One region of the Nocardioides sp. FY1077 genome, then DNA from elsewhere that is predicted to be linked to it. Evidence: predicted binding sites of a transcription regulator. Region 1 holds the regulator's gene; each other region holds the start of a gene.
The links. The regulator LexA, encoded in region 1, represses DNA repair genes until DNA is damaged. The targets are predictions, from matches to a motif close to TCGAACANNTGTTCGA.

Region 1 (5,961 bases):
GGGCCGCGGTGACCTGCAGGTTCTCCAGCGGGGTGTGCGCCGGGAACTGGCCCGAGCGGAAGTCGTTGTCGAGCACGCAGTACGCAGGCACGTCAGCGGCGCGTTCCCCGGTGGGGATGGCCCGGTCGGAGGTGCAGTAGCCGTAGATGCTGTCGCCACCCACATCGACCAGGTAGACGTCCGTGAGTGGGCTCCCGCCCTTGGCGCCGTCGGGCTTCGGGGCCCGGTAGCCCGCGGCCACGTAGGTGTCGTGCACCTTCTGCAACGTGGCGAGCGTCGTGTCGACGTAGGCGGGCACGGTGCTGACGTCCTCGTCGTCTGCCACCTTGTCGGAACTGCGCTCGACCCAGTGCACGCAGACGTTCGTGCTGCACGTGGAACCGGGTTCGCCAGCGCTGGCGCTGTAACCGGAGCCAAACGGGTCGGCTGTGCCGTCACTGGGCCGCGCGAGGTAGCTGCGCGCCGTCGCGCGGTCGGTCGGCGACAGCGCGGGCAGGCTGCGGGCGAGGTCACGCAGGGCCTCGGTGGCCTCGACGTCGGGGTCGGTCGCCGGGGTCGCGTCCGGGTCGAGGAGCTCCTCGACCGTCTCCAGCGCCTCCGCGGCCTGGGCCGGGGTCACCTCGCCGGTCGCCTCACCGACTACCTCGACGGCCTCGCTCGCTGCACCGCCAGCAGGGGCGTCGACCGGGTCGGCCGCGGCCGGCACCAGCAGTCCCGCGCCCAGGGCGAGGGCGGCGAGGGGGGCGAGCAGGACGGAGGGGGTGCGACGCACGCGGGCTCCCGGGGGTGGGGGACGAGCAGGACGTCCAGCGTCTCACGCGTCACCGACAGCGCCGACTCGGCGGATCCGCACGCGACACTGGGCCCGTCGGTGGTCCGACGGGCCCGGCGCGACGCGGGTGGGGCAGCCCCGGAGCGGGACGGGGCCCGCAGCGGTGGGCCCCGGTGGAGCGGGTCAGACGCGGCGCAGGACCGCGGTGACCTTGCCCAGGATCGTGGCGTGGGTGCCGTCGATGGGCTCGAAGGAGTCGTTGTGGGGGAGCAGCCAGACCTGGCCGTCCTTGCGCTGGAAGGTCTTGACGGTGGCCTCGCCGTCGATCATCGCGGCGACGATCTCGCCGTTGTTCGCGGTCGGCTGCTGCCGGATGACGACGTAGTCGCCGTTGCAGATCGCGGCGTCGATCATCGACTCACCCGACACCTCGAGCAGGAACAGCTGACCGTCGCCGACGAGCTGCTTGGGCAGGGGGAACACGTCCTCCACCCGCTGCTCGGCCAGGATCGGGCCACCGGCGGCGATGCGGCCGACGACCGGCACGTACGTCGCCGCGGGCATCGCGTCGCCCACACCGGTCTCGTCGAAGGACGACTCCTCCGCCGCGGAGATCGAGCGGCGTGCGGCGAGCACCTCCGGCAGGAACACCTCGAGCGCACGCGGGCGGTTGGGGTCGCGCTTGAGGAAGCCCTTCTCCTCGAGCACCTTCAGCTGGTGGGCCACGCTGGAGGTGCTGGTCAGCCCCACCGCGTTGCCGATCTCGCGCATGCTCGGGGGGTAGCCCCGCTTCTCGATCGCGTCGCGAATCGTGGCCAGCACGCGCAGCTGGCGCGGGGTCAGGCCCGTCGCGTCGGGAGCACCTTCGGGGAACTCGGACACCGTGCCCCCCACCTCGTTCGTCGCCATCGTCCACCTCTCTGCTCCGGCACGGCTGGCGCCGGCCCGGTCCTCGTGCCCCGCCCGGGTGCGTGGGTCCGGGTGGAGGTCGTGCGTCGCCCGGCGGGGGCGACGTGCCTCACCCTGCCAGTCGCGCCGGGCGACTTCAAACACCTGTTCGAACGGCGTGTCGCGCCCGTCCCCGTCGCCGGCGCGGATCCGGTCGAACATCCGTTCGTCTGGACCCTTGCGCGGTGTCGAACACCTGATCTACTCTCGCTCATGTGTTCGATCGAACGTGTGGTCGACTCGGCCACTCCAGGCGGTCCGCCAGGACTGTCGGTGGCGCCCGTTAGACATCAGCGTGACCGACCGAGCCCCACCCGAGGCCGACCGCCACTTCCCCAGGAGGTCCCCATGAGCACGATGACCCTGCACCCCGTCCACGCCCCGACCGTGCGGCTGACCCGCCGCGGCCGACTGGTCGTGTTCACGCTCTCCCTGCTGGTCGTGCTCGCCGTCGGGGTCTGGCTGGCCGCCGGCTCCGTGGCCACCTCCCAGGCCCAGCCCACCGAGGTCATCACCGTCGGCACCGGTGACACCCTGTGGGACATCGCGGCCGCCACCTCCGCCGACGGCGACCTGCGTGGGGCGATCGCGGAGATCCAGACCCTGAACGACCTCGACGGCGGCCTGGTGATCGCCGGCCAGCAGCTGCGGGTCCCCACCAGCTGATCCACCCGCCGGCAGCGCCACGCGCCCGGCCACTGACCTCACCAGCCGCTTCGACCCCGGCTGGTGAGCTGGGGAAGACGAGGGGCGGGCCCATCGGGCCTGCCCCTTTCCTGTCCCCCGGGAGCGAGCAACGACCGCAGCGCTCGGTGGTTGAGGAGCGAGCGCAGCGAGCGTCTCGAAACCACCGAACCGACGACCAGGCCTCAGCGCGAGGCCCGCCGCCCACCAGGAGCAGTGGCGGGACCACCGTCCGCGTCGTCCGCGTCGTCCCCCGAGGCCGGCGACCCGCCGGACGGGGGAGCGGTGATCCCCAGCGCCCGCAACAACCGGGCGACGAGCACCAGTCCGACGAACAGGCACGCGACGGCCCCTAGCGAGGCCAGGGCGAGGAACCACCACGCGCGGACGTCGCCGTCGCGGGCGGTGGTGCCGAAGTCGATCGCGGCGTACACGAGGTAGCCCCACGCCACCACCGACAGCGTGACGGCGAGGGCGAGCAGGAGGAGTCGCGGCTGGAACGTGCGGGGCGGCTTGGCGGCTCGGCGCGAGCCTGCTCGTCTCCCCGCGCTGCTCACCGGGTCATTGTGTCCGACGTGCCCGCCCGGCGCAGCGGGACGCGCAGGTCGGAGCGGGAGATCAGGAGGCGTCGCGCCCGCCACCACCGCTCGGCCGCCCGGCGGAGCGGCCTGGACGCCCGCGACACGCCCGTGACGGACCTGTCCGGACCGCCGGGCGAGCGGTCCGCGGCGCGCTGACCTGCGGCTTTGCGGCGGCAGCGAAACGCCCGGCGCGCGACTCGCCGAACAGGTTGCGCCCTGCCCTCGACGGGCGTACGGTTCCCTACATCTAGTAGTTACACCGGTGTAGTTATCCACATCTAGTGCACAGGCCAGGGGTGGAAGCCCCACAGGTCGAAGCGTGTTCTACACAGGAAGAGCCCGGTTATCCACACCGACTGCACACCCCCACGGGGTGTCGGGTCGGTGCGGGGCCGCCAATGAGGGAGAGGAGGACCCGTCGTGCACTGCCCGTTCTGCCACCACGCCGACACCAAGGTCCTCGACTCCCGCGTGGCCGAGGACGGCGGGTCGATCCGTCGACGTCGCCAGTGCCTGGAGTGCAAGGAGCGGTTCTCCACCGTCGAGCTCATGCAGCTCGCCGTGGTGAAGCGCTCCGGTGCCACCGAGCCGTTCCACCGCGACAAGGCCGTCGCCGGCGCCCGCAAGGCCTGCAAGGGCCGTCCGGTCACCGAGCACGACCTCGCCTGCCTGGGCCAGGCCGTCGAAGACACCGTGCGCGGTCGCGGCCAGGCCGAGGTGCCGGCCCACGAGGTCGGCCTGGCCATCCTCGCGCCGCTGCGCGAGCTCGACGAGGTCGCCTACCTGCGCTTCGCGTCGGTCTACAAGGCCTTCGAGTCCGCCGAGGACTTCGAGGCCGAGATCGCCGAGCTGCGCACCCAGCGCGCCGAGCAGCTCACCGAGCTGGTCGACGGCGCGCCCACCCCTGCCCCCACCGGGTAGGGCCCACAGACCGCCCGGCAGGTGGTGGGGAAGCCACCTGCCGGGCGCACCACCTCTTCCCCGGGGCCCGCCCACGCGACCCCGTGACTGTCGGTGGTCGCCGCGACCATGGACGTCGCCCCCCGCACCACCGCAGCGCCACCCCCCGCACGCCACACACCGCGCCCCGCGCACCGCCGAACCAGGGAGACCAACCGAATGACCGAGACGATGAGCGGCGCCCAGACCGGAGCCGCGTCCGCAGGCAAGGGCCTCAGCTTCGAGCGGGTGTTCAGCACCGCCGGCGTGCACCCCTACGACGAGCTGACCTGGGAGCGCCGCGACGTCGTCCAGACCAACTGGAAGACCGGCGCGACCGTCTTCGAGCAGAAGGGTGTCGAGTTCCCCGACTTCTGGTCGGTCAACGCCTCCACCATCGTCACCACGAAGTACTTCCGCGGCGCCGTCGGCTCCGACGTGCGCGAGCAGAGCCTCAAGCAGCTCGTCGACCGGGTCGTCACGTCCTACCGCAAGGGCGGCGAGGACAACGGGTACTTCGCCAGCCCCGCCGACGCCGAGGTCTTCGAGCACGAGCTGACCTGGCTCCTGGTCCACCAGTACTTCTCGTTCAACTCCCCGGTCTGGTTCAACGTCGGCACCCCCTCGCCCCAGCAGGTCTCGGCGTGCTTCATCCTCTCCGTCGACGACTCCATGGACTCGATCCTGAACTGGTACAAGGAGGAGGGGTTCATCTTCAAGGGCGGCTCCGGCGCCGGCCTCAACCTCTCCCGCATCCGCTCCTCCAAGGAGCTGCTCTCCTCCGGCGGCACCGCCTCGGGCCCCGTGTCGTTCATGCGCGGCGCCGACGCCTCCGCCGGCACCATCAAGTCCGGTGGCGCCACCCGCCGCGCGGCGAAGATGGTCGTCCTCGACGTCGACCACCCCGACATCGAGGAGTTCGTGGCGACCAAGGCGCGCGAGGAGGACAAGATCCGCGCGCTGCGCGACGCCGGCTTCGACATGGACCTCGGCGGCGAGGACATCACCTCGGTGCAGTACCAGAACGCCAACAACTCCGTGCGGGTCTCCGACGAGTTCATGCGCGCCGTCGAGGACGGCACCGAGTTCGGCCTGCGCTCGCGCAAGGACGGCTCGGTCATCGAGACCGTGGACGCCCGCGAGCTGTGGCGCAAGATCGCCACCGCCGCGTGGGAGTGCGCCGACCCGGGCCTGCAGTACGACGACACCATCAACGACTGGCACACCAACCCCGAGACCGGCCGGATCACCGCGTCCAACCCGTGCTCGGAGTACATGTCGCTCGACAACTCCTCGTGCAACCTCGCCAGCCTCAACCTGCTGAAGTTCCTCAAGGACGACGACACCTTCGACGGCGAGCTGTTCGCGAAGGCCGTGGAGTTCATCATCACCGCGATGGACATCTCCATCTGCTTCGCCGACTTCCCGACCGAGTCGATCGGCCAGACCACCCGCGACTACCGCCAGCTCGGCATCGGCTACGCCAACCTCGGCGCGCTGCTGATGGCGATGGGCCTGGGCTACGACTCCGACGGCGGCCGGGCGATGGCCGCGACCATCACCTCGCTGATGACCGGCACCTCCTACAAGCGCTCCGCCGAGCTGGCCGGCGTCGTCGGCCCCTACGCCGGCTACGCCCGCAACGCCGACGCCCACAAGCGGGTCATGCGCAAGCACCAGGCGGCCAACGACACTGTGCGCCCGGTCCACCTCGCCGACGGCCAGGTGCACAAGCTGGCCACCGCCGCCTGGGCCCAGGTGCAGGAGCTCGGCGCGACCCACGGCTTCCGCAACGCGCAGGCCTCGGTGCTCGCGCCCACCGGCACCATCGGCTTCATGATGGACTGCGACACCACCGGCATCGAGCCCGACTTCTCGCTGGTGAAGTTCAAGAAGCTGGTCGGCGGCGGCTCCATGCAGATCGTCAACCAGACCATCCCGCGTGCCCTGCGCAAGATGGGCTACCAGCCCGAGCAGGTCGAGGCGATCGTCGCCCACATCGCCGCCGAGGGCCACGTGATCGACGCCCCCGGCCTG
Region 2 (5,961 bases), on a different contig from region 1:
GCGGATGACGCAGGTCGCGGCGGGCCTGGGCCTGCTGCAGTCGGTGGTGATCGACCAGCACTTCGAGCAGCGCAGCCGCTACGGCCGGCTGCTGATGATCGTGGCCCAGTCGCCGCAGCTGCTCGGCATCGGCGTGGACGAGGACACCGCGGCCGTCGTGGAGCACCAGCTGGACGAGGCCACAGGCACCGACCGCGAGGTGCTGCGGGTGCTCGGGCGGGGCGCGGTGACCGTGATGGACGGCTCTCGCATCGTCACCAACGCCTACGAGGCCAAGCGCTCGGCGCCGCTGCTGGCCAGCGGCGTCGTGCTGCACGTCCTGCCCGCCGGCACCGCCTTCGACATCACCACCCGCGAGCTCGTGCCGCACGTCGCCGCCGTCGACCCCACCGAGGAGGCCGAGCTGGTGGAGGCCGGCCAGGACCTGCGCCGCCTCGCGCGCGACATCGCGGCGGGCGACGCCTCGCCGTCCACGCTCAAGCGCCGCCAGGCCCGCGAGGCCGCCCGCTCACGTCGCCCCGCCGACGCCGACCTCCCCACCAGCGCGCCCGACCAGGACGGAGACCCCGCATGACCGAACGCCCCACCCCCGACCTCACCACCACCGAGACCCGGGTCTACCGCGGGGCGAACATCTGGTCCTACGACAAGGCGATCCACCTCGTGGTCGACCTCGGCGTGCTGGAGAAGTTCCCCACCAACACCCTGCCCGGCTTCACCGACACCCTGCTGCAGATGCTGCCCGGGCTGCGCGAGCACTCCTGCTCGCGGGGCCGGCGCGGCGGCTTCGTCGAGCGCCTCACCGAGGGCACCTGGCTGGGCCACGTCGCCGAGCACTGCGCGCTCGCGCTGCAGCAGGTCGTCGGCCACGACGTACGACGGGGCAAGACCCGCCAGGTGAAGGGGTCCACGGGCCTCTACAACGTGGTCTTCGGCTACATCGACGAGCAGGTCGGCCTGGCCGCCGGCCGGCTGGCCGTCCGCCTGGTCAACCACCTCGTCGAGGCCGACCCGGAGTTCGACTGGGACGCCGAGCTGGAGGAGTTCATCCGCCGCGCCCAGCGCACGGCGTTCGGGCCCTCGACGCAGGCCATCATCGACGAGGCGGTCTCCCGCGACATCCCGTGGATCCGGCTCAACCAGCACTCCCTGGTGCAGCTGGGCCAGGGCGTCCACGCCAAGCGCATCCGCGCCACGATGACCTCGGCCACCTCCGCGATCGCCGTCGACATCGCCTCCGACAAGGACCTCACCACCACGCTGCTGGGCGCCGCGGGGCTGCCGGTGCCGAAGCAGGAGTCGGTGCGCACGGTGGAGCAGTGCGTGCGCGCCGCGGAGCGCATCGGCTATCCCGTGGTGGTCAAGCCGCTCGACGGCAACCACGGCCGCGGGGTGTGCCTCGACCTGCAGGACGAGCAGGACGTGCGCGCGGCGTACGACGTGGCGCGCGCGGAGTCGCGGCGCGGCGTGATCATCGTGGAGTCGCAGATCACCGGCAAGGACTACCGCTGCCTGATCATCGACGGCCGGGTCGCCGCGATCGCCGAGCGGGTGCCGGCGTCGGTCACCGGCGACGGCGCGGCCACCGTCGAGCAGCTGGTCGACACCGCGAACGCCGACCCCCGCCGCGGCGTGGGCCACGAGAAGGTGCTCACCCGCATCCGCGTCGACGACGCCGCGGTGGCGCTCGTGCGCGAGCAGGGCTTCGAGATGACCGACGTCCCGCCCGACGGCACGGTGGTCAAGCTGGCGCTCACCGGCAACATGTCGACCGGCGGCATCTCGATCGACCGCACCTTCGAGGCCCACCCCGAGAACGTCGAGATCGCCGAGGAGGCCGCCCAGATGGTGGGCCTCGACATCGCCGGCATCGACTTCATCTGCCCCGACATCACCGAGCCGGTGCGCGAGACCGGCGGCGCGATCTGCGAGGTCAACGCCGCGCCGGGGTTCCGGATGCACACTCACCCCACGATCGGCGAGCCGCAGTTCATCGCGAAGCCGGTCGTCGACATGCTGTTCCCGCCCGGCAGCCAGGCGCGCATCCCGATCGTGGCCGTGACCGGCACCAACGGCAAGACCACCACCGCCCGGATGATCAGCCACATCTTCAAGGGCATGGGCCGCAAGGTCGGCATGACCTCCACCGACGGCGTCGTCATCGACGAGCGGCTGCTGATCCGCTCCGACGCCTCCGGGCCGCGCTCGGCGCGGATGGTGCTGCAGAACCCGCGCGTCGACCTCGCGGTGTTCGAGGTGGCCCGCGGCGGCATCCTGCGCGAGGGCCTGGGCTACGAGCGCAACGACGTCGCGGTGGTGCTGAACGTGCAACCCGACCACCTCGGGCTGCGCGGGATCGACACCGTGGAGCAGCTCGCCGAGGTGAAGGCGGTGCTCGTCGAGGCCGTCCCGCGCGACGGGCACGCCGTCCTCAACGCCGACGACCCGCTGGTGCGCGAGATGCGCCGGCGCTGCTCGGGCCAGGTCGTGTGGATCTCCATGGACGAGCCGGGCAGCGAGGTGCGCGAGATGATCGACGCCCACTGCCGCCGGGGCGGCAAGGCGCTGGTGCTCAACCCCTCGGAGCGCGGGGAGATGATCGTGGTGAAGCACGGCCCCCGCGAGATGCAGCTCGCCTGGACCCACCTGCTGCCCGCCACGTTCAACGGCCGGGCCCGGATGAACGTGCAGAACGCGCTGGGGGCCGCCGCGGCGGCGTTCGCCACCGGAGCCCCGCTGCACGACATCCGTCAGGGGCTGCGCACGTTCTCCACCAACTACTACCTCTCCCCCGGCCGGCTCAACGAGGTCGAGGTCAACGGCGTCAACGTCATCGTCGACTACTGCCACAACGCCCCCGGCATGCGCGCCCTCGGCGACTTCGTCGACCGCGTCGGCGACTCGATGGCCGGCACCCACGAGCTGGCCCGGTCCTCGCGCATCGGCGTCATCGCCACCGCCGGCGACCGTCGTGACCAGGACATGCGCGAGCTCGGCGAGATCGCCGCGCAGCACTTCGACGTCGTCATCGTGCGCGAGGACACCCAGCTGCGCGGACGTGCGCGCGGCGACGTGTCCGCGCTGGTCATCGAGGGGGTCCGCTCGGCGATGGCCGACGGCGCGCGCTGCAAGCAGGTCGAGGAGGTGCTCGACGAGATCGAGGCCGTGCGCCACGCGATGAGCCGCGCCAACCGGGGCGACCTCGTCGTCATCTGCGTCGACACCCACGGCGCGGTGATGACCGAGCTCGAGAACTGGGCCCCCCAGGCCCAGGCCGGATCCGGCGTCACCTCCGATGCCCCCGCCGCCGACCCCGACTACGTGCCCGCCGACGCCTGACCCCGGGCGCGGTGCGCTCCTGTCGAGACCGACCAGGGGAGCTCGTCGGTCGGGCAGGACGCGCAGCGCCCGTCCTCTCCGTCGCTCACGCGGGGCGCGCCAGCGACCGCCCCTCGTTGGTCGAGCAGAGCGCGCCAGCGCTCGTGTCTAGACCCCGCAGCCGCTCGTACCTGCCCCGGCCGGTCCCGGCGGACAGCCGGGTGGTCTCGACGCACCTCGTCGCCGGTGTGGTTCTCGAGGAGCGACCGCGGCGAGCATCTCGAAGGGCGTCTCCGCATTCGACCACCGACGGCGGACGCGTTCGTTTGTCGAGCCGGGCACGCAGCGGCCGTCCTCTCCGTTGGTCCCGCAGGGCGCGCCAGCGCCGATCCCCTTGCCGGTCGAGCAGGGCGCGCCAGCGACCGCCCCTCGTTGGTCGAGCAGGGCGCGCTAGCGACCGCCCCTCGTTGGTCGAGGAGGGCGCGCCAGCGCCGGTCCCCTCGTTGGTCGAGTAGGGCGCGCTAGCGCTCGTATCGAGACCCCGCAACGTGCTGGCGCACCAGTGGAGAACTGCTGCACCCGAACACGTGTTCGACTAGAATGAGGTCATGACCTCGACCGCCCTCCGCCCCCGCCGCCAGGGGCCCGCAGCAGGCTCGCTGCTGGAGCGCGCGAGGTGCTACCGGCAGGCTGCGGACGCCGCCGAGGTGGGTCTGCTGACCACGGCGGTGGAGTGGGCTGCGGCCAATGAGCTGGAGACCGACGACCGAGACCTCGCCGCGGCCGTTCCCGGGACCGATCAGCAGCCCGCGGTCGCCGGTGACGGTGCGCCACTGGTCTCGGAGTTCGCGGTCGTCGAGCTCGCCGCCGCTCTCGGGATGAGCAGCGACGCCGGCATGCGGTACGTCGGTCACGCCCTCGAGATCGCCCACCGGTTGCCGCGCCTGTGGTCCCGGGTGGCCGCGGGCGATGTGCAGGTGTGGCGGGCGCGTCGGGTGGCCGAGGAGACGCTGGCGCTGTCTCCGGACGCTGCGGCGTTCGTGGACCGCCACGTGGCCCCGGTGGCGTCGAAGATCGGCTTCCGCGCGCTGGACCGGCTGATGGATGAGGCCATCGTCCGTCACGACCCGCAGCAGGCCCGGGCACGGGCGGCGAAGGCGGCCGACGACCGTTGTTTCGACGTCGACACCTCCCAGGTGTCGGTGTTCGGAACCATGCACGTGCAGGGCGAGCTCGACCTCGCCGACGCGTTGGACCTCGACGCCGCGGTGGCGCACTGCGCCGCTCAGCTGGCCGAGCTGGGATGTCAGGAGTCGCTCGACGCGCGCCGCGCGATGGCGGTCGGGGAGATCGCCCGCGCCCAGGCCGCTCTCTACCTGACTCGCGACGACACCGAGGCAGACCGGACGCCGCGTCGACGACCGGCCCGGCAGGTCGTGCTGCACGTCCACCTCAGCGACGCTGCCCTTCACGACGACACCGACCTGCACCTGGCCCGGGTAGAGAAGACCCGCGGCTTTGTGACCGCCGAGCAGGTGAAGACCTGGTGCGCCAGCAGCGGTACCGCGGTGACCGTCCGCCCGGTCCTCGACCTGACCCAGCAGATCGCCACTGACGCCTACGAGGTGCCGGACCGGTTGCGCGAGCAGGTCGTCCTGCGTGACGGCACCTGCCGCTTCCCGCACTGCACCCGCCCCGCCAGGACGGCCGACGTGGACCACATCAAGCCGTACCGGGCACTCGCCGACGGCGGCCCGCCAGGCCAGACGTCGACCGACAACCTGGCGTGCCTGTGCAGACGCCACCACCGGGCGAAGACCCACGACGGCTGGACCTACACCCGCACCGCGGCCGCGGCGTACGAGTGGACCAGTCCCCACGGACACCGGTACGCCGTCGACCCGAGCGGCACCACCCACCTCACCTGACCGCGCCCGTCTCCCGTTTCGTTGGTCGAGCAGGGCGCGCTAGCGCCCGTGTCGAAACCCCCGCAACCAGCGCCGGGACCTGCCCGGGCAAGTCCCAGCGGACGGTTCCGTGGTCTCGATACACCTCGTCGCTGGCGCTCCTCGGCACTCGACCACCGAGGCTGGCGACGGTTCGGTGGTCGGCAGGGCGCGCTAGCGCCCGTGTCGAAATCCCCGCAGCCCGCGCCGGGACCTGCCCGGGCAAGTCCCAGCGGACGGTTCCGTGGTCTCGATACACCTCGTCGCTGGCGCTCCTCGGCACTCGACCACCGAGGCTGGCGACGGTTCGGTGGTCGGCAGGGCGCGCAGCGCCCGTGTCGAAACCCTCGCAACCCGCCGCCGGGACCTGCCCGGGCAAGTCCCAGCGGACGGTTCCATGGTCTCGATACACCTCGTCGCTGGCGCTCCTCGGCACTCGACCACCGAGAAGAAGTCCGACTCGTGGTCGGCAGGGCGCGCAGCGCGCGTGTCGACACCGCCGCCAGCGCGGGGTACCTGTACTCGACCACCGGGTCGGGCAGGGCTACGGGGTCGCGGCGCGGACCTTGGCCGCCAGCACTTCGGGGCCGTCGGGGGTGCCGCCGGCGGCGGCGAGCCAGGCGTAGACCTCGGCGCGCTCGGCGTGGCACATGAGGCCCACGACGTCACCCGGCAGCGCCTGGCCGACCAGGGCCGA
Region 3 (5,961 bases), on a different contig from region 1:
TCGGCGTGCTCCCGCGCCTCGTGGGCCGACACCGCGGCGGCGGCGTGCTCGGCGGCCACCGCGTCTGCCGCGGCTCGTGCCTGCTGCGCCGTGGCCGCCTCGTCCGCACGCGCGCGCGCCGCGGCGTGGGCCTGCTCCTCGGCGTCGGCGGCGACGGAGGCCGCGTCGGCCTGCGTGCGGGCGACGGCCTCCGCGGCGGCGCGGGCCTCCTGCGCGACGCGGGCGGCATCGGCGGCTTCGGCCGCGCGGGTCTCGGCGACCGACCGGGCCTCGTGGGCCTCACGGGCGAGCCGGGCCTGCTCCGCGGCGTCGGTGTCGGCGGCCTCGCGCCCCGCCAGGGCCTCGGCGGCCACGGTCTCGGCGCGCTCGCGCGCGGCCACCGCCTCGCCGGCCGTGGTCTCGGCCGACTCCCGGGCGGCCTCGGCGGCAGCGGCACCGCGGGCGGCGGCGGTCGCCGACTCCTCGGCGGCTGCGCGGTCGACCAGCGCCCGGCCGGCGACGTCGGCCTGCGCCCGAGCAGCGGCCTCGGCCGCGGCGCGGGCGTCCTGCGCGACGAGGGCGGCGTCGGCGGCCTCGGTCGCCCGGGCCTCCGCAGCCAGCCGTGCCTCGTGGGCCTCGGCAGCCCGCCGGGCCTGCTCGGCGGCGTCGGTGTCGGCGGCCTCGCGCCCGGCGAGCGCCTCGGCGGCGCGGGCGTCGGCGCTCTCCCGTCCGGCCAGTGCCGCGGTGGCGGTGGTGTCGGCGGCCTCCCGCGCCGCGGCCGCGACGGCGGCGGCGGCGGCCGCAGCGGCGGCTGCCGCCTCGGCCGAGGTGCGGTCGGCGTGGGCCCGCTCGGCGGCCTCGGTCTGCTCGCGGGCGAGGGCCTCGGCGGCGGCGCGGGCCTCCTGCGCGACCCGGGCGGTGTCGGCGGCCTCGGTCGCGCGGGCCTCCGCCGCCACGCGGGCGTCGTGGGCCTCGGCGGCCAGTCGGGCCTGCTCCGCGGCGGCGCTCTCGGCCTCCCCGCGAGCCTCCGCGGCGGCGGCGGCCGCCTGCTCGGCGCGGTCACGGCCCTCGGCGGCCTCGCGTGCCGCGATCTCCGCGCCCTGCCGCGCGCTGTGGGCTGCGACCGCCGCGTGCTCGGCGTTCTCGCGGTCGGAGTGGGCGTGCGTGGCGGCCTCCGCGTGGGCCCGGGCGGCCTCGTCGGCGGCGGCCCGGGCGGCAGCGGCGTCGGTGGCCAGGCGCGCCTGCTGGGCCGCGTCGTCGTCGGCGGCGGTGCGGCCCGCCTCGGCCACCTCGGCCCGGGCCAGCGCGGCCCGCGCGGTCTCCTCGGCGGCGGCGCGACCGGTGAGCGCCTCGGTGGCGGCCGCCTCGGCCGCGGTGCGTGCCTCGGCGGCTCCCGCAGCGGCGGCAGCAGCCTCCCGGGCCACCACCTCGGCCTCCTCGCGCCGGCGGTGGGCCTCCTCGGCGGCGCGCTCGGCCTCCTGGCGGGCCCGCGAGTGGTCGGCGGCGGCGCGGTCGGCGGCGTCGCGGGCGGCGTACGACGCGGCGGCCAGGCGGGCGGGCTCCTCGACGGCCCGGTCGGCCTCGGCGCGGGCCGTCACCGCGGCCCGGGCGCTCTCCTCTGCCACGAGCCGCTCGGCGGCCTGCTCGGCCGCGGCCATCTCGGCCGAGCGGCGCAGCGACGCGGCCCGGTCGGCCGCCGCCGTCTGCTCGACCACACGGGCCTGCAGCTCCTCCCACGTCAACGTCGGCGCCACGGGGTCACCGGCCCGGTCGCGGCGGCGCCAGAACCGGCCGGTGGCGTCCTCGGGAGGCACGGGGGGTTCACCAGGAGCACTCATCAGGCCAGCACCCTACTGGCGCGCCGGCCTCCTCCGGACCGGGAGGAACGCCGTGGGCGGCCCACCCCGAGCGCCCGGGTCGAGGTCAGTAGACGAGCGCCTGCACGCCGTCCTGGAGGACCTCCTCGGTGAACACCGCGGCCCCCGCCACCCGTATCCCGTCGCGCACGTCGTCGGCGGTGATCTCGCGGCGCGCGGCGCACTGCGAGCACACCGTCACCCGCCCCAGCTCGAGCACCGTGGTCAGCAGCTGCTCGACCGGGGTGGCGTGGGGCAGCGCGAGGTCGGGTCCTCGCCCGGCCACGGCGTACGCCGCCGCGTCGCCGGTCAGCCACAGCGACACGTCGGCCCCCATCGCGACGGCGGCCGCGGCCACGGTGAACGCCTGGTTGGCGCGCTCGGGATCGGCCTGCGCGCAGGTGACCTTGACGACGAGGGATCGGGGCATGCCGCCACCGTAGGGGAGCCCGACCGGAGCAGGGATCACCGTCGTCGGTGGAACCGCCAGTCGCCGGTGCCGTGGCGGCGCAGGTCGTAGCGTCGGTCGTGGGCGCGGCGGTGGTGGTGGCCGCACAGCGGCAGCGCGTTGTCGAGGCTGGTCGCGCCGCCGGCCGACCAGGCATGGGGGTGGTGTACCTCGCACCACGCGGACGGCCGGTCGCAGCCGGTGACGGCGCAGGTCTCGTGGCGCGCGGAGAGCGCCTGGCGCTGGCGACGCGAGTGGAGCCGTCGTTCGCGGCCCAGGTCGAGCGGCACGGAGCCGCCGCCCAGCACCAGCGGCAGCAGGCCGGCCTCGCAGGCCAGCCGCCGGGCCTCACCGGGGGAGACCTGCCCGCCGGCGTCGAGCCGGGCGCTGCCGAGGTCGTGGCGCAGCTGCGCCAGGTCGAGGTGGACCAGCGCGGTGACGGCGTTGCCGCCGGAGAAGTCGCGGGGGAGGTGCTCGATCAGCTCGCACAGCGCGGAGCCCCGCGCCTCGGCCCACGAGAAGCCCGCGCCGGTGCCGGGCACGGTGTCGTCGGTGACCACGGCGCCGTGGGCGTCGCGCGCGTGGCGGCGGGGCGCGGTCAGCACCTCCAGGGCCGACTGCAGCAGCCGACCGTGCAGCTCTGGGACGGTGAACCGGCCCGAGAAGGTGCCGTCGCCGTTGTCGTGCAGCGCCAGCCACGTCTCGGCCTCCGCTGCACGCTCCTCCCGCTCGAGCTCGGCGGCCTCGTGGGCGTCGACCACCTCGGTCGGCACCTCCGGCACGGCGGCGAACATTCGACGGGCCTCCCGGCGCAGGCGCCGCGCGTCCATCGGCCGCCCGGAGCGGGTGCCGAGGCCGGTGGCGCAGGCGACCAGGGACTCCTCCGCGGCCCGCACCTGCTCGGGGGTGACCCCGGCCGGCGCCCGCTCGGCCGCGCGGACGATGACGCGGGCCTGGTCGAGGCGCAGGCGGCCCTCGCTCAACGCGTCCCGCGTCGCGGCGTACTGCTCGTGCAGTCGCCGGGCCAGCCACAGCCCGCCGCGCATCACCTCGCGGGGGTCGCCGGTGAGGCGGGCGAGCCACGCGTCGGTGCCGGTGTCGGCGGTCTCGGAGGCGACGCCGCGCTCGTCGGCCTCCACGCTCAGCGCGAGCCGCAGGGCCACCACCTGCGACTCCAGCTCGGCGAGCTCGTGCACCAGCTCGGCCAGGTCGCGCGTGCTGAGCGCGGCCGGCGAGACCCCGGCGCCCTCGACCACCGCGGTCCGGGCGGCTGCCACGGCAGCCAGGGGCCCGGTGGCCTGGGGTCGGAGCGCGGTCACGGACATGCCTCATCATAGGCCGCGGACCACCTCCATGGGAACAGATGTTCGAACATCTGTGGACGACCGTCAGCAGGAGGAGCGGCCCTGCGCGGCTAGGCTGGGCCGGTGGTCTTCCAGCTCCCCGACAACCTCCACCCCAACTGCGGCCCCGTGGCCTGGATGCTCGGCACGTGGCGCGGCAACGGCAAGGGTGACTACCCGGCGATCGAGCCGTACGACTACGCCCAGGAGCTGATCTTCCAGCAGGACGGCCGACCGTTCCTGCACTACTTCTCCCGCACCTGGATCGTCGACGAGCACGGCGAGAAGGTGCGCGACGCCGCCCAGGAGACCGGGTTCCTGCGCTGCCCCGGCGACGGCAAGGTCGAGCTGCTGCTCAGCCACAACACCGGCGTGGTCGAGATCTGGTACGGCGAGGCCGCCGACGGCAAGGTCGAGCTCGCCACCGACGCCGTGGCCCGCACCGAGACCGCCAAGGAGGTCACCGCCGGTCACCGCCTGTACGGCAACGTGGAGGGTGACCTGCTCTACGCCTACGACATGGCCGCGGTGGGCCAGCCCCTGCAGCCCCACCTGTGGGCCCGGCTGCAGCGCGCCTGAGATGTCCGAGACACCCGGGACGCCAGGGGGGCACGACCTCCGCAGCCGTCTGCGCGGCAGCGGATACCGGCTGACGCCGCAGCGCGAGCTGATCCTCGCCGCGGTGGAGCGGCTCGGCCACGCCACGCCCGACGAGGTGCTGGCCGAGGTGCACCAGCACTCCACGGCGGTCAACATCTCCACCATCTACCGCACCCTGGAGGTGCTGGAGGAGCTCGGGCTGGTGCGCCACGCGCACCTGTCGGACCGGGCTCCGACGTACCACTCGGTCACCGACCACGAGCACTTCCACCTCGTGTGCCGGAATTGCGAGCGGGTCACCTCCGTTGACGCCTCAGTGGCCTCCGAGCTCGTCGCCCGGCTGGCCGCCGAGAAGCAGTTCGTGGTCGACCTCGGTCACCTGACGGTCTTCGGCCACTGCCAGGACTGCGCGACCGACCGTGAGGACCCCCGATGACGACCAGCCCCCTGCTCCACCTGCCCGGCGCCGTCGGCGGCGACGGCATCGACGCCCCCGTGGCGGCCCACTACGGCTCGTTCAACACCGAGCAGCGCGCGCTCGAGGCGGGGGAGGGCTTTGTCGACCTGTCGCACCGCGACGTCGTGCGCATCACCGGTCCCGACCGGCTGACCTGGCTGCACAGCCTCACCACCCAGTTCTTCCACGGCCTCGTCCCCGGCACCTGGACCACCGCGCTGGTGCTGAGCCCGCAGGGCCACGTGGAGCACGCGTTCACCGGCGTCGACGACGGCACGGCGTTCACCGCCCACACCGAGCCCGGCGCGGCCGGGCCGCTCCTGGACTTCCTGCAGCGCATGGTCTTCATGACCCGCGTCGAGCTCGCCGACGTGACCGCCGAGGTGGCCGTCGCCTGGCGCGCCGCCACCGGCGGCTACGACCTGGTCCCGCGCGAGCAGCTCGAGGCGTACGCCGCGGCCGCCGCGCCGCCCGCCGGCCTGTGGGCCTTCGAGGCGCTGCGCATCGCCCGCGGCGAGCCGCGCCTCGGCCTCGACACCGATGCCCGCACGATCCCCAACGAGGCCGGCTGGGTCGGCCCGGCGGTGCACCTCGACAAGGGCTGCTACCGCGGTCAGGAGACCGTCGCGCGGGTGCACACCCTCGGCCGGCCGCCCCGGCGCCTCACGCTGCTCCACCTCGACGGCACCGAGAACCGGCTGCCCACCCGCGGCGCCGAGCTGCGCCTGGGCGAGAAGGTCGTCGGCTTCGTCGGCACCTCCGCCCGCCACCACGAGCTCGGCCCGGTCGCGCTGGCGCTGGTCAAGCGCAACGTGCCGGTCGACGCCCAGCTCGACGTCGACGGCATGCCCGCCGCCCAGGAGGTCGTCGTCGACCCCGAGGTCGGCCTGCACGTGCGCCCGCTGCGCTGAGGCGCGCCCGGCGCGCCGGGGGGTCTCGATACACCTCGTCGCTGGCGCTCCTCGGCACTCGACCACCGAAGGTCGTGCGTCTCGTTGGTCGAGTAGGGGAGGAGCGCCAGCGACGAGCCGTATCGAGACCTCCGCGCTCCGGTGCACCCGGGGGGTCTCGATACACCTCGTCGCTGGCGCTCCTCGGCACTCGACCACCGAAGGCCGTGCGTCTCGTTGGTCGAGTAGGGGAGGAGCGCCAGCGACGAGCCGTATCGAGACCTCCGCGCTCCGGTGCACCCGACCACCGAAGGCCGTGCGTCGCCGTGGTCCCGGACCGGCCGATCGGCACCCCCCACTAGTCCGAACTGACTACGGCCATAGTCAT
Region 4 (5,961 bases), 770 kb from region 1:
GCTCCTGCCACTCCTCGGGGCTCTCGGTGCGCTCCTTCCTGAAGGCCGTGCACGTCGTCGACTACACCCGCGAGGGCCTCGCGGCGGTGGCCGACCACGTCGTCGACCTCGCCGAGGCCGAGGACCTGCCGGGCCACGGCGCGGCCGTGCGGGTGCGCTTCGACGCGACGTCGTCGCAGCCCGCCGGGTAGGGCGCGGTGTTCCCCCCGCTGCGCGAGGAGCTGCGCGGCCTCGAGCCGTACGGCGCCCCGCAGCTGACCCTCGACCAGGCGCCGGTCCAGCTCAACGTCAACGAGAACCCCTACGGCCCCTCGCCGGCCTGCGTGGCCGACATGGCCGACGCGGTGGCCCGCGCCGCGACCACGCTCAACCGCTACCCCGACCGGGAGGCGGTGGAGCTGCGCACCGCCCTGGCGGCGTACCTCTCGCGCGACACCCCCCACGGCGTCGTGCCGGAGCAGGTGTGGGCCGCCAACGGCTCCAACGAGGTGATGCTGCAGCTGCTGCAGGCCTTCGGCGGGCCCGGGCGCTCGGCGCTCAGCTTCGCCCCGACGTACTCGATGTACCCCGAGTACGCCCGTGACTCGCTCACCACCTGGGTGCAGGGACGCCGCGAGGACGACTTCACCCTCGACCTCGACCGCGCCCGCGACCTGGTGCTGGAGCAGCGTCCCGCCGTGGTGCTGCTGCCGAGCCCGAACAACCCCACCGGCACGGCGCTGCCGCCCGAGGCGGTCGGCATGCTGTGCGAGGCGCTGGTCGCCGACGGCCACGACGGCCTGCTGGTGGTCGACGAGGCGTACGGCGAGTTCCGCCGCGACGGCACCCCGAGCGCGCTCGAGCTGCTGCCGGACCACCGCAACCTCGTGGTGAGCCGCACGATGAGCAAGGCGTTCGCCCTGGCCGGGGCCCGCCTGGGCTACCTCGCCGCCGACCCCGCGATCTGCGACGCGATCCGCGTCGTGCGCCTGCCCTACCACCTCTCCGCGGTCACCCAGGCCGTGGCGCTGGCCGCGCTGCGGCACGCCCCCGAGCTGCTCGGGCGCGTCGACGAGCTGCGCGCCGAGCGCGACGCCACCGTCACCTGGCTGCGCGCGCAGGGCCACGAGGTCGCCGACACCGACGCCAACTTCGCGCTGTTCGGCCGCTTCGCCGACCGGCACGCGGTGTGGCAGGGGCTGGTCGAGCGAGGCGTGCTGATCCGCGAGGTGGGCCCGCAGGGGTGGCTGCGGGTCTCGATCGGAACACCCGCGGAGATGACGACGTTCAAGCAGGCGCTCGTGGAGGTCACGGGCACCGGCACCGGTCAGGGCAGGGAAGAGGTCAGCTGATGAGCAGGACAGGACGCGTCGAGCGCGCGACCAGCGAGTCGACCGTGGTGGTCGAGGTCGACCTCGACGGCACGGGGCGCCACGACGTCTCGACGGGCGTGGGGTTCTTCGACCACATGCTCACCGCCTTCTCCCGCCACAGCCTGGTCGACCTCACCGTGCGCACCTCCGGCGACGTGCACATCGACGCCCACCACACCGTCGAGGACACCGCGATCGCGCTGGGCCAGGCGCTGCGCCAGGCGCTCGGTGACAAGCAGGGCGTACGCCGCTTCGGCGACGCCACCGTGCCGCTCGACGAGGCGCTGGTGCAGGCCGTCGTCGACGTCTCCGGGCGTCCCTACTGCGTGCACACCGGCGAGCCCGAGGGCCAGGCCTACGTCTCGCTCGGCGGCTCCGGCGTGGGCTACCTCGGCTCGCTGACCCAGCACGTCTTCGAGTCGATCGCGTTCCACGGCCACCTCGCGCTGCACGTGCGGGTGCTGGCCGGGCGCGAGCCCCACCACATCGTGGAGACCCAGTTCAAGGCCTTCGCGCGCGCCTTCCGCGACGCGGTGGCCCTCGACCCGCGCGAGACCGGCGTGCCCTCCACCAAGGGCTCGCTCTGAGCGCCCCGACGGTCGTCGTCCTCGACTACGGCTCGGGCAACCTGCGCTCCGCGGTGCGCGCCGTCGAGCGCACGGGCGCCGACGTGGTGCTGACCTCCGACTTCGACACCGCGCTGGAGGCCGACGGCCTCGTCGTGCCCGGGGTCGGGGCGTACGCCGCCTGCATGGCGGGCCTGCGCGCGGTGCGCGGCGAGCGCATCATCGGGCGTCGCCTGGCCGGCGGACGTCCCGTGCTGGGCGTCTGCGTCGGCATGCAGGTGCTCTTCGCCCGCGGTGTCGAGCACGGCGTGGAGACCGCCGGTTGCGACGAGTGGCCCGGCGTGGTGGAGAAGCTGCAGGCACCCGTCGTCCCCCACATGGGGTGGAACGACGTGGAGGCGCCCGAGGGCTCGACGCTGTTCGCCGGCATCGAGCAGGAGCGGTTCTACTTCGTGCACTCCTACGGCGTGCGCGACTGGCGCCTGGTCACCAACGACCGCACCGCCGCGCCGCTGGTCACCTGGGCCGAGCACGGCGGCGACCGGTTCGTCGCCGCGGTGGAGAACGGCCCGCTGTCGGCCACGCAGTTCCACCCCGAGAAGTCCGGCGACGCCGGCGCCGCGCTGCTGCGAAACTGGGTCTCCGCGCTCGGCGCGGGGGCCTGACCCGTCCCCCTGACCCGTGCCTGGCCCGCCCCGCCGCGGATCCGCCGTACCCGCTGACGACCACTAGGAGCACCTCTGTGTCCGACCACCTCGAGCTCCTCCCCGCCGTCGACATCGCCGGCGGCCAGGCGGTGCAGCTGGTGCAGGGCGTCGCCGGCTCCGAGAAGCGCTTCGGCGACCCCGTCGAGGCCGCCCTGCGCTGGCAGGAGGCCGGCGCGGAGTGGATCCACCTCGTCGACCTCGACGCCGCCTTCGGTCGCGGCCACAACCGCGAGCTGCAGGCGCAGATCGTCGGCGCCCTCGACATCGACGTCGAGATGAGCGGCGGGATCCGCGACGACGAGTCGCTGGCGGCCGCGATGGCCACCGGCTGCCGCCGGGTCAACATCGGCACGGCCGCGCTCGAGCAGCCCGCGTGGTGCGCCCGGGCGATCGCCGAGCACGGCGACCGGGTGGCCGTGGGCCTCGACGTGCGCGGGCGCACGCTCGCCGCGCGCGGCTGGACGCGCGACGGCGGCGACCTGCACGACGTGCTGGCCCGCCTCGACGCCGAGGGCTGCGCCCGCTACGTCGTCACCGACGTCAACAAGGACGGCATGCTGCAGGGCCCCAACCTCGACCTGCTGCGCGAGGTCTGCGGCCTCACCGACCGCCCCGTGGTGGCCTCCGGCGGGATCACCGAGCTGGGCGACCTGGAGGCCCTAATGGGCCTGGTCGACCTCGGCGTCGAGGGCGCCATCATCGGCACCGCGCTCTACGAGGGCCGGTTCACCCTGGTCGACGCCCTCGCGCTGACCCGTCCCGACACCGCAGGGACCCGCCCGTGAGCCTGGCGGTGCGGGTCATCCCGTGCCTCGACGTCGACGGCGGCCGGGTGGTCAAGGGCATCAACTTCCTCGAGCTGCGCGACGCCGGCGACCCCGTGGAGCTGGCGCGCACCTACGACGCCGAGGGCGCCGACGAGCTGACGTTCCTCGACATCTCCGCCTCCCACCAGGGCCGTGCCACCACGATGGAGGTGGTCTCGCGCTGCGCGGAGGAGGTGTTCATCCCGCTCACCGTCGGCGGCGGCATCTCCTCGGTCGAGGACGTCGACCGGCTGCTGCGCGCGGGCGCCGACAAGGTGGCGGTCAACACCGCCGCGATCCGCCGTCCGGAGCTGGTCTCCGAGATCGCCGACCGCTTCGGCAACCAGGTGCTGGTGCTGTCGGTCGACGCGCGGCGTGCGCCGGGCACCGACTCGGGCTTCGAGGTCACCACCCACGGCGGACGGCAGTCGGCCGGCCTCGACGCCGTCGGCTGGGCCGTCCGGGCCGCCGAGCTCGGCGCGGGGGAGATCCTGCTCAACGCCATGGACGCCGACGGCACCCAGGACGGCTTCGACCTCGACCTGGTCGCGGCCGTGCGTCGCGAGGTCGGCGTCCCCGTGATCGCCTCCGGCGGCGCCGGGCGCCTCGAGCACTTCCCCCCCGCCGTCGACGCCGGCGCCGACGCCGTGCTCGCCGCCACCGTCTTCCACTTCGGCACCCTGCGCATCGGCGAGGTCAAGAACGCCCTCGCCGCCGAGGGCCACCCCGTCCGCTGACCCGACCGCCGCTCGCCGGTGTCGAGACCGCTGGACTGTCGCCGGTCGAGTGCCGAGGAGCCCGTCGAGACGCTCGCTGCGCTCGCTCCTCAGGAACCACGCCAGCGACGAGGTGTGTCGAGACCCCACGCCATTCGCTGGTCGAGGTGTATCGAAACCCCCAGGCCCCTCGTTGGTCGAGTGCCGAGGAGCGCCAGCGACGAGGTGTATCGAGACCCCGCAACCAGGGCGATCGACCGGTGGAGAACCACTGCACTCGAACGTGTGTTCGAGTAGAATGAGGGCATGCCCAGCCCCCTCCGCCACCGCCGCCAGGACGCGTCGACCGACGCGCTCCTGACCGCGGCGCTGGGCCACCGCCGGGCGGCTGATGCAGCGGAGACGGCCCTGATGGTGACCACGGTGAAGTGGGCGGCAGCCAACGCCCTGGAGCTGTACGACGACGTGCTCGAGGACGCAGCGACCGTGCCCGGCACCGACCGCCAGCTGGCGGTCGCCGGCGACGGCGCCCCGCTGGTCTCGGAGTTCGCGGTGGTGGAGCTGGCTGCCGCACTGGGCATGTCCAGCGACGCCGGGATGCGGTACGTCGGTCACGCCCTCGAGATCGCTCACCGTCTTCCGCGGCTGTGGTCCCGGGTGACCGCGGGTGACGTGCAGGTGTGGCGGGCTCGCCGGGTGGCGGAGCAGACGCTTGCCCTGTGCCCGTCCGCGGCAGCGTTCGTGGACCGCCACGTGGCCCCGGTGGCGTCCAAGACCGGGTACCGCGCGCTCGACCGGTTGGTCGACGAAGCGATCGTCCGTCACGACCCCGTGCAGGCGGGGGTGCGGGCCGCGAAGGCGGCCGACGACCGGTGCTTCGACGTGGACACCTCGCAGGTGTCGGTGTTCGGCACCATGCACGTGCAGGGCGACCTCGACCTCGCTGACGCGCTGGACCTGGATGCCGCGGTCGCGCACTGCGCGGCGCAGCTGGCCGACCTCGGGTGCACCGAGTCGCTGGACGCCCGCCGCGCGATGGCGGTCGGTGAGATCGCTCGCGCCCAGACGGCCCTCGACCTGACCCGCGACGACACCGAGGCAGACCGGACGCCGCAGCGGCGGCGTCCGGCGCGCCAGGTCGTGCTTCACGTCCACCTCAGCGAGGCCGCCCTCACCGACGACTCCGACCTGCACCTCGCCCGGGTCGAGAAGACCCGCTCGTTCGTGACCGCCGACCAGGTCAAGACCTGGTGCGCCGCCAGCGCCACCTCGGTGACCGTTCGCCCGGTCCTCGACCTCGCCGAGCAGGTGCGCACGGACGCCTACGAGGTCCCCGACCGACTCCGCGAGCAGGTGGTGCAGCGTGACGGCACCTGCCGCTTTCCGCACTGCACCCGCCCAGCCCGGTCATCCGACGTCGACCACATCAACCCGTACCGAGCGCTGAGTGACGGCGGCCCACCCGGCCAGACGGCTACTGCCAACCTGGCGTCGTTGTGTCGACGACATCACCGGGCCAAGACCCACGACGGCTGGACCTACACCCGCACCGCCGCCGCGGCTTACGAGTGGGTCAGTCCTCACGGGCACCGGTACGCCGTCGACCCGAGCGGCACCACCCACCTCACCTGACCGCGCCCTCGTCGGTCGTCGGTCGTCGCGTACGGCGCGCAGCGCCCGGCCCCCGTTCGTTGGTTGAGCAGGGCGCGCTAGCGCCCGTGTCGAAACCTCCGCAGCCCGCGCCGGTACCTGACCTGGGCGCGTCCCAGCGGATGGTTCCGTGGTCTCGATACACCTCGTCGCTGGCGTGGTTC

Region 2: AC4OR8_RS15975 (HNH endonuclease signature motif containing protein) is a predicted target of LexA. The motif match lies at 3,898-3,913, and genes of this name have one in related genera.
Region 3: AC4OR8_RS06695 (HNH endonuclease signature motif containing protein) is a predicted target of LexA. The motif match lies at 3,639-3,654, and genes of this name have one in related genera.
Region 4: AC4OR8_RS11240 (HNH endonuclease signature motif containing protein) is a predicted target of LexA. The motif match lies at 4,425-4,440, and genes of this name have one in related genera.

Annotation. Positions count from the first base shown of each region.
Region 1 covers NZ_JBZWDB010000003.1:1,135,593-1,141,553, reverse strand. Annotated here, with positions in the region: gene AC4OR8_RS15030 (MXAN_6640 family putative metalloprotease) at 1-772, opposite strand, end outside; gene lexA (transcriptional repressor LexA) at 956-1,681, opposite strand; gene AC4OR8_RS15020 (LysM peptidoglycan-binding domain-containing protein) at 2,069-2,386, shown strand; gene AC4OR8_RS15015 (hypothetical protein) at 2,590-2,961, opposite strand; gene nrdR (transcriptional regulator NrdR) at 3,406-3,906, shown strand; gene AC4OR8_RS15005 (vitamin B12-dependent ribonucleotide reductase) at 4,105-5,961, shown strand, end outside.
Region 2 covers NZ_JBZWDB010000004.1:163,151-169,111, reverse strand. Annotated here, with positions in the region: gene AC4OR8_RS15985 (cyanophycinase) at 1-574, shown strand, start outside; gene cphA (cyanophycin synthetase) at 571-3,339, shown strand; gene AC4OR8_RS15975 (HNH endonuclease signature motif containing protein) at 3,927-5,246, shown strand; gene AC4OR8_RS15970 (Mur ligase family protein) at 5,809-5,961, opposite strand, start outside.
Region 3 covers NZ_JBZWDB010000002.1:369,433-375,393, forward strand. Annotated here, with positions in the region: gene AC4OR8_RS06685 (hypothetical protein) at 1-1,793, opposite strand, end outside; gene AC4OR8_RS06690 (DsrE family protein) at 1,903-2,265, opposite strand; gene AC4OR8_RS06695 (HNH endonuclease signature motif containing protein) at 2,301-3,608, opposite strand; gene AC4OR8_RS06700 (heme-binding beta-barrel domain-containing protein) at 3,711-4,205, shown strand; gene AC4OR8_RS06705 (Fur family transcriptional regulator) at 4,207-4,662, shown strand; gene ygfZ (CAF17-like 4Fe-4S cluster assembly/insertion protein YgfZ) at 4,659-5,594, shown strand.
Region 4 covers NZ_JBZWDB010000003.1:364,563-370,523, reverse strand. Annotated here, with positions in the region: gene hisD (histidinol dehydrogenase) at 1-191, shown strand, start outside; gene AC4OR8_RS11265 (histidinol-phosphate transaminase) at 198-1,331, shown strand; gene hisB (imidazoleglycerol-phosphate dehydratase HisB) at 1,331-1,939, shown strand; gene hisH (imidazole glycerol phosphate synthase subunit HisH) at 1,936-2,583, shown strand; gene priA (bifunctional 1-(5-phosphoribosyl)-5-((5-phosphoribosylamino)methylideneamino)imidazole-4-carboxamide isomerase/phosphoribosylanthranilate isomerase PriA) at 2,661-3,410, shown strand; gene hisF (imidazole glycerol phosphate synthase subunit HisF) at 3,407-4,168, shown strand; gene AC4OR8_RS11240 (HNH endonuclease signature motif containing protein) at 4,454-5,779, shown strand.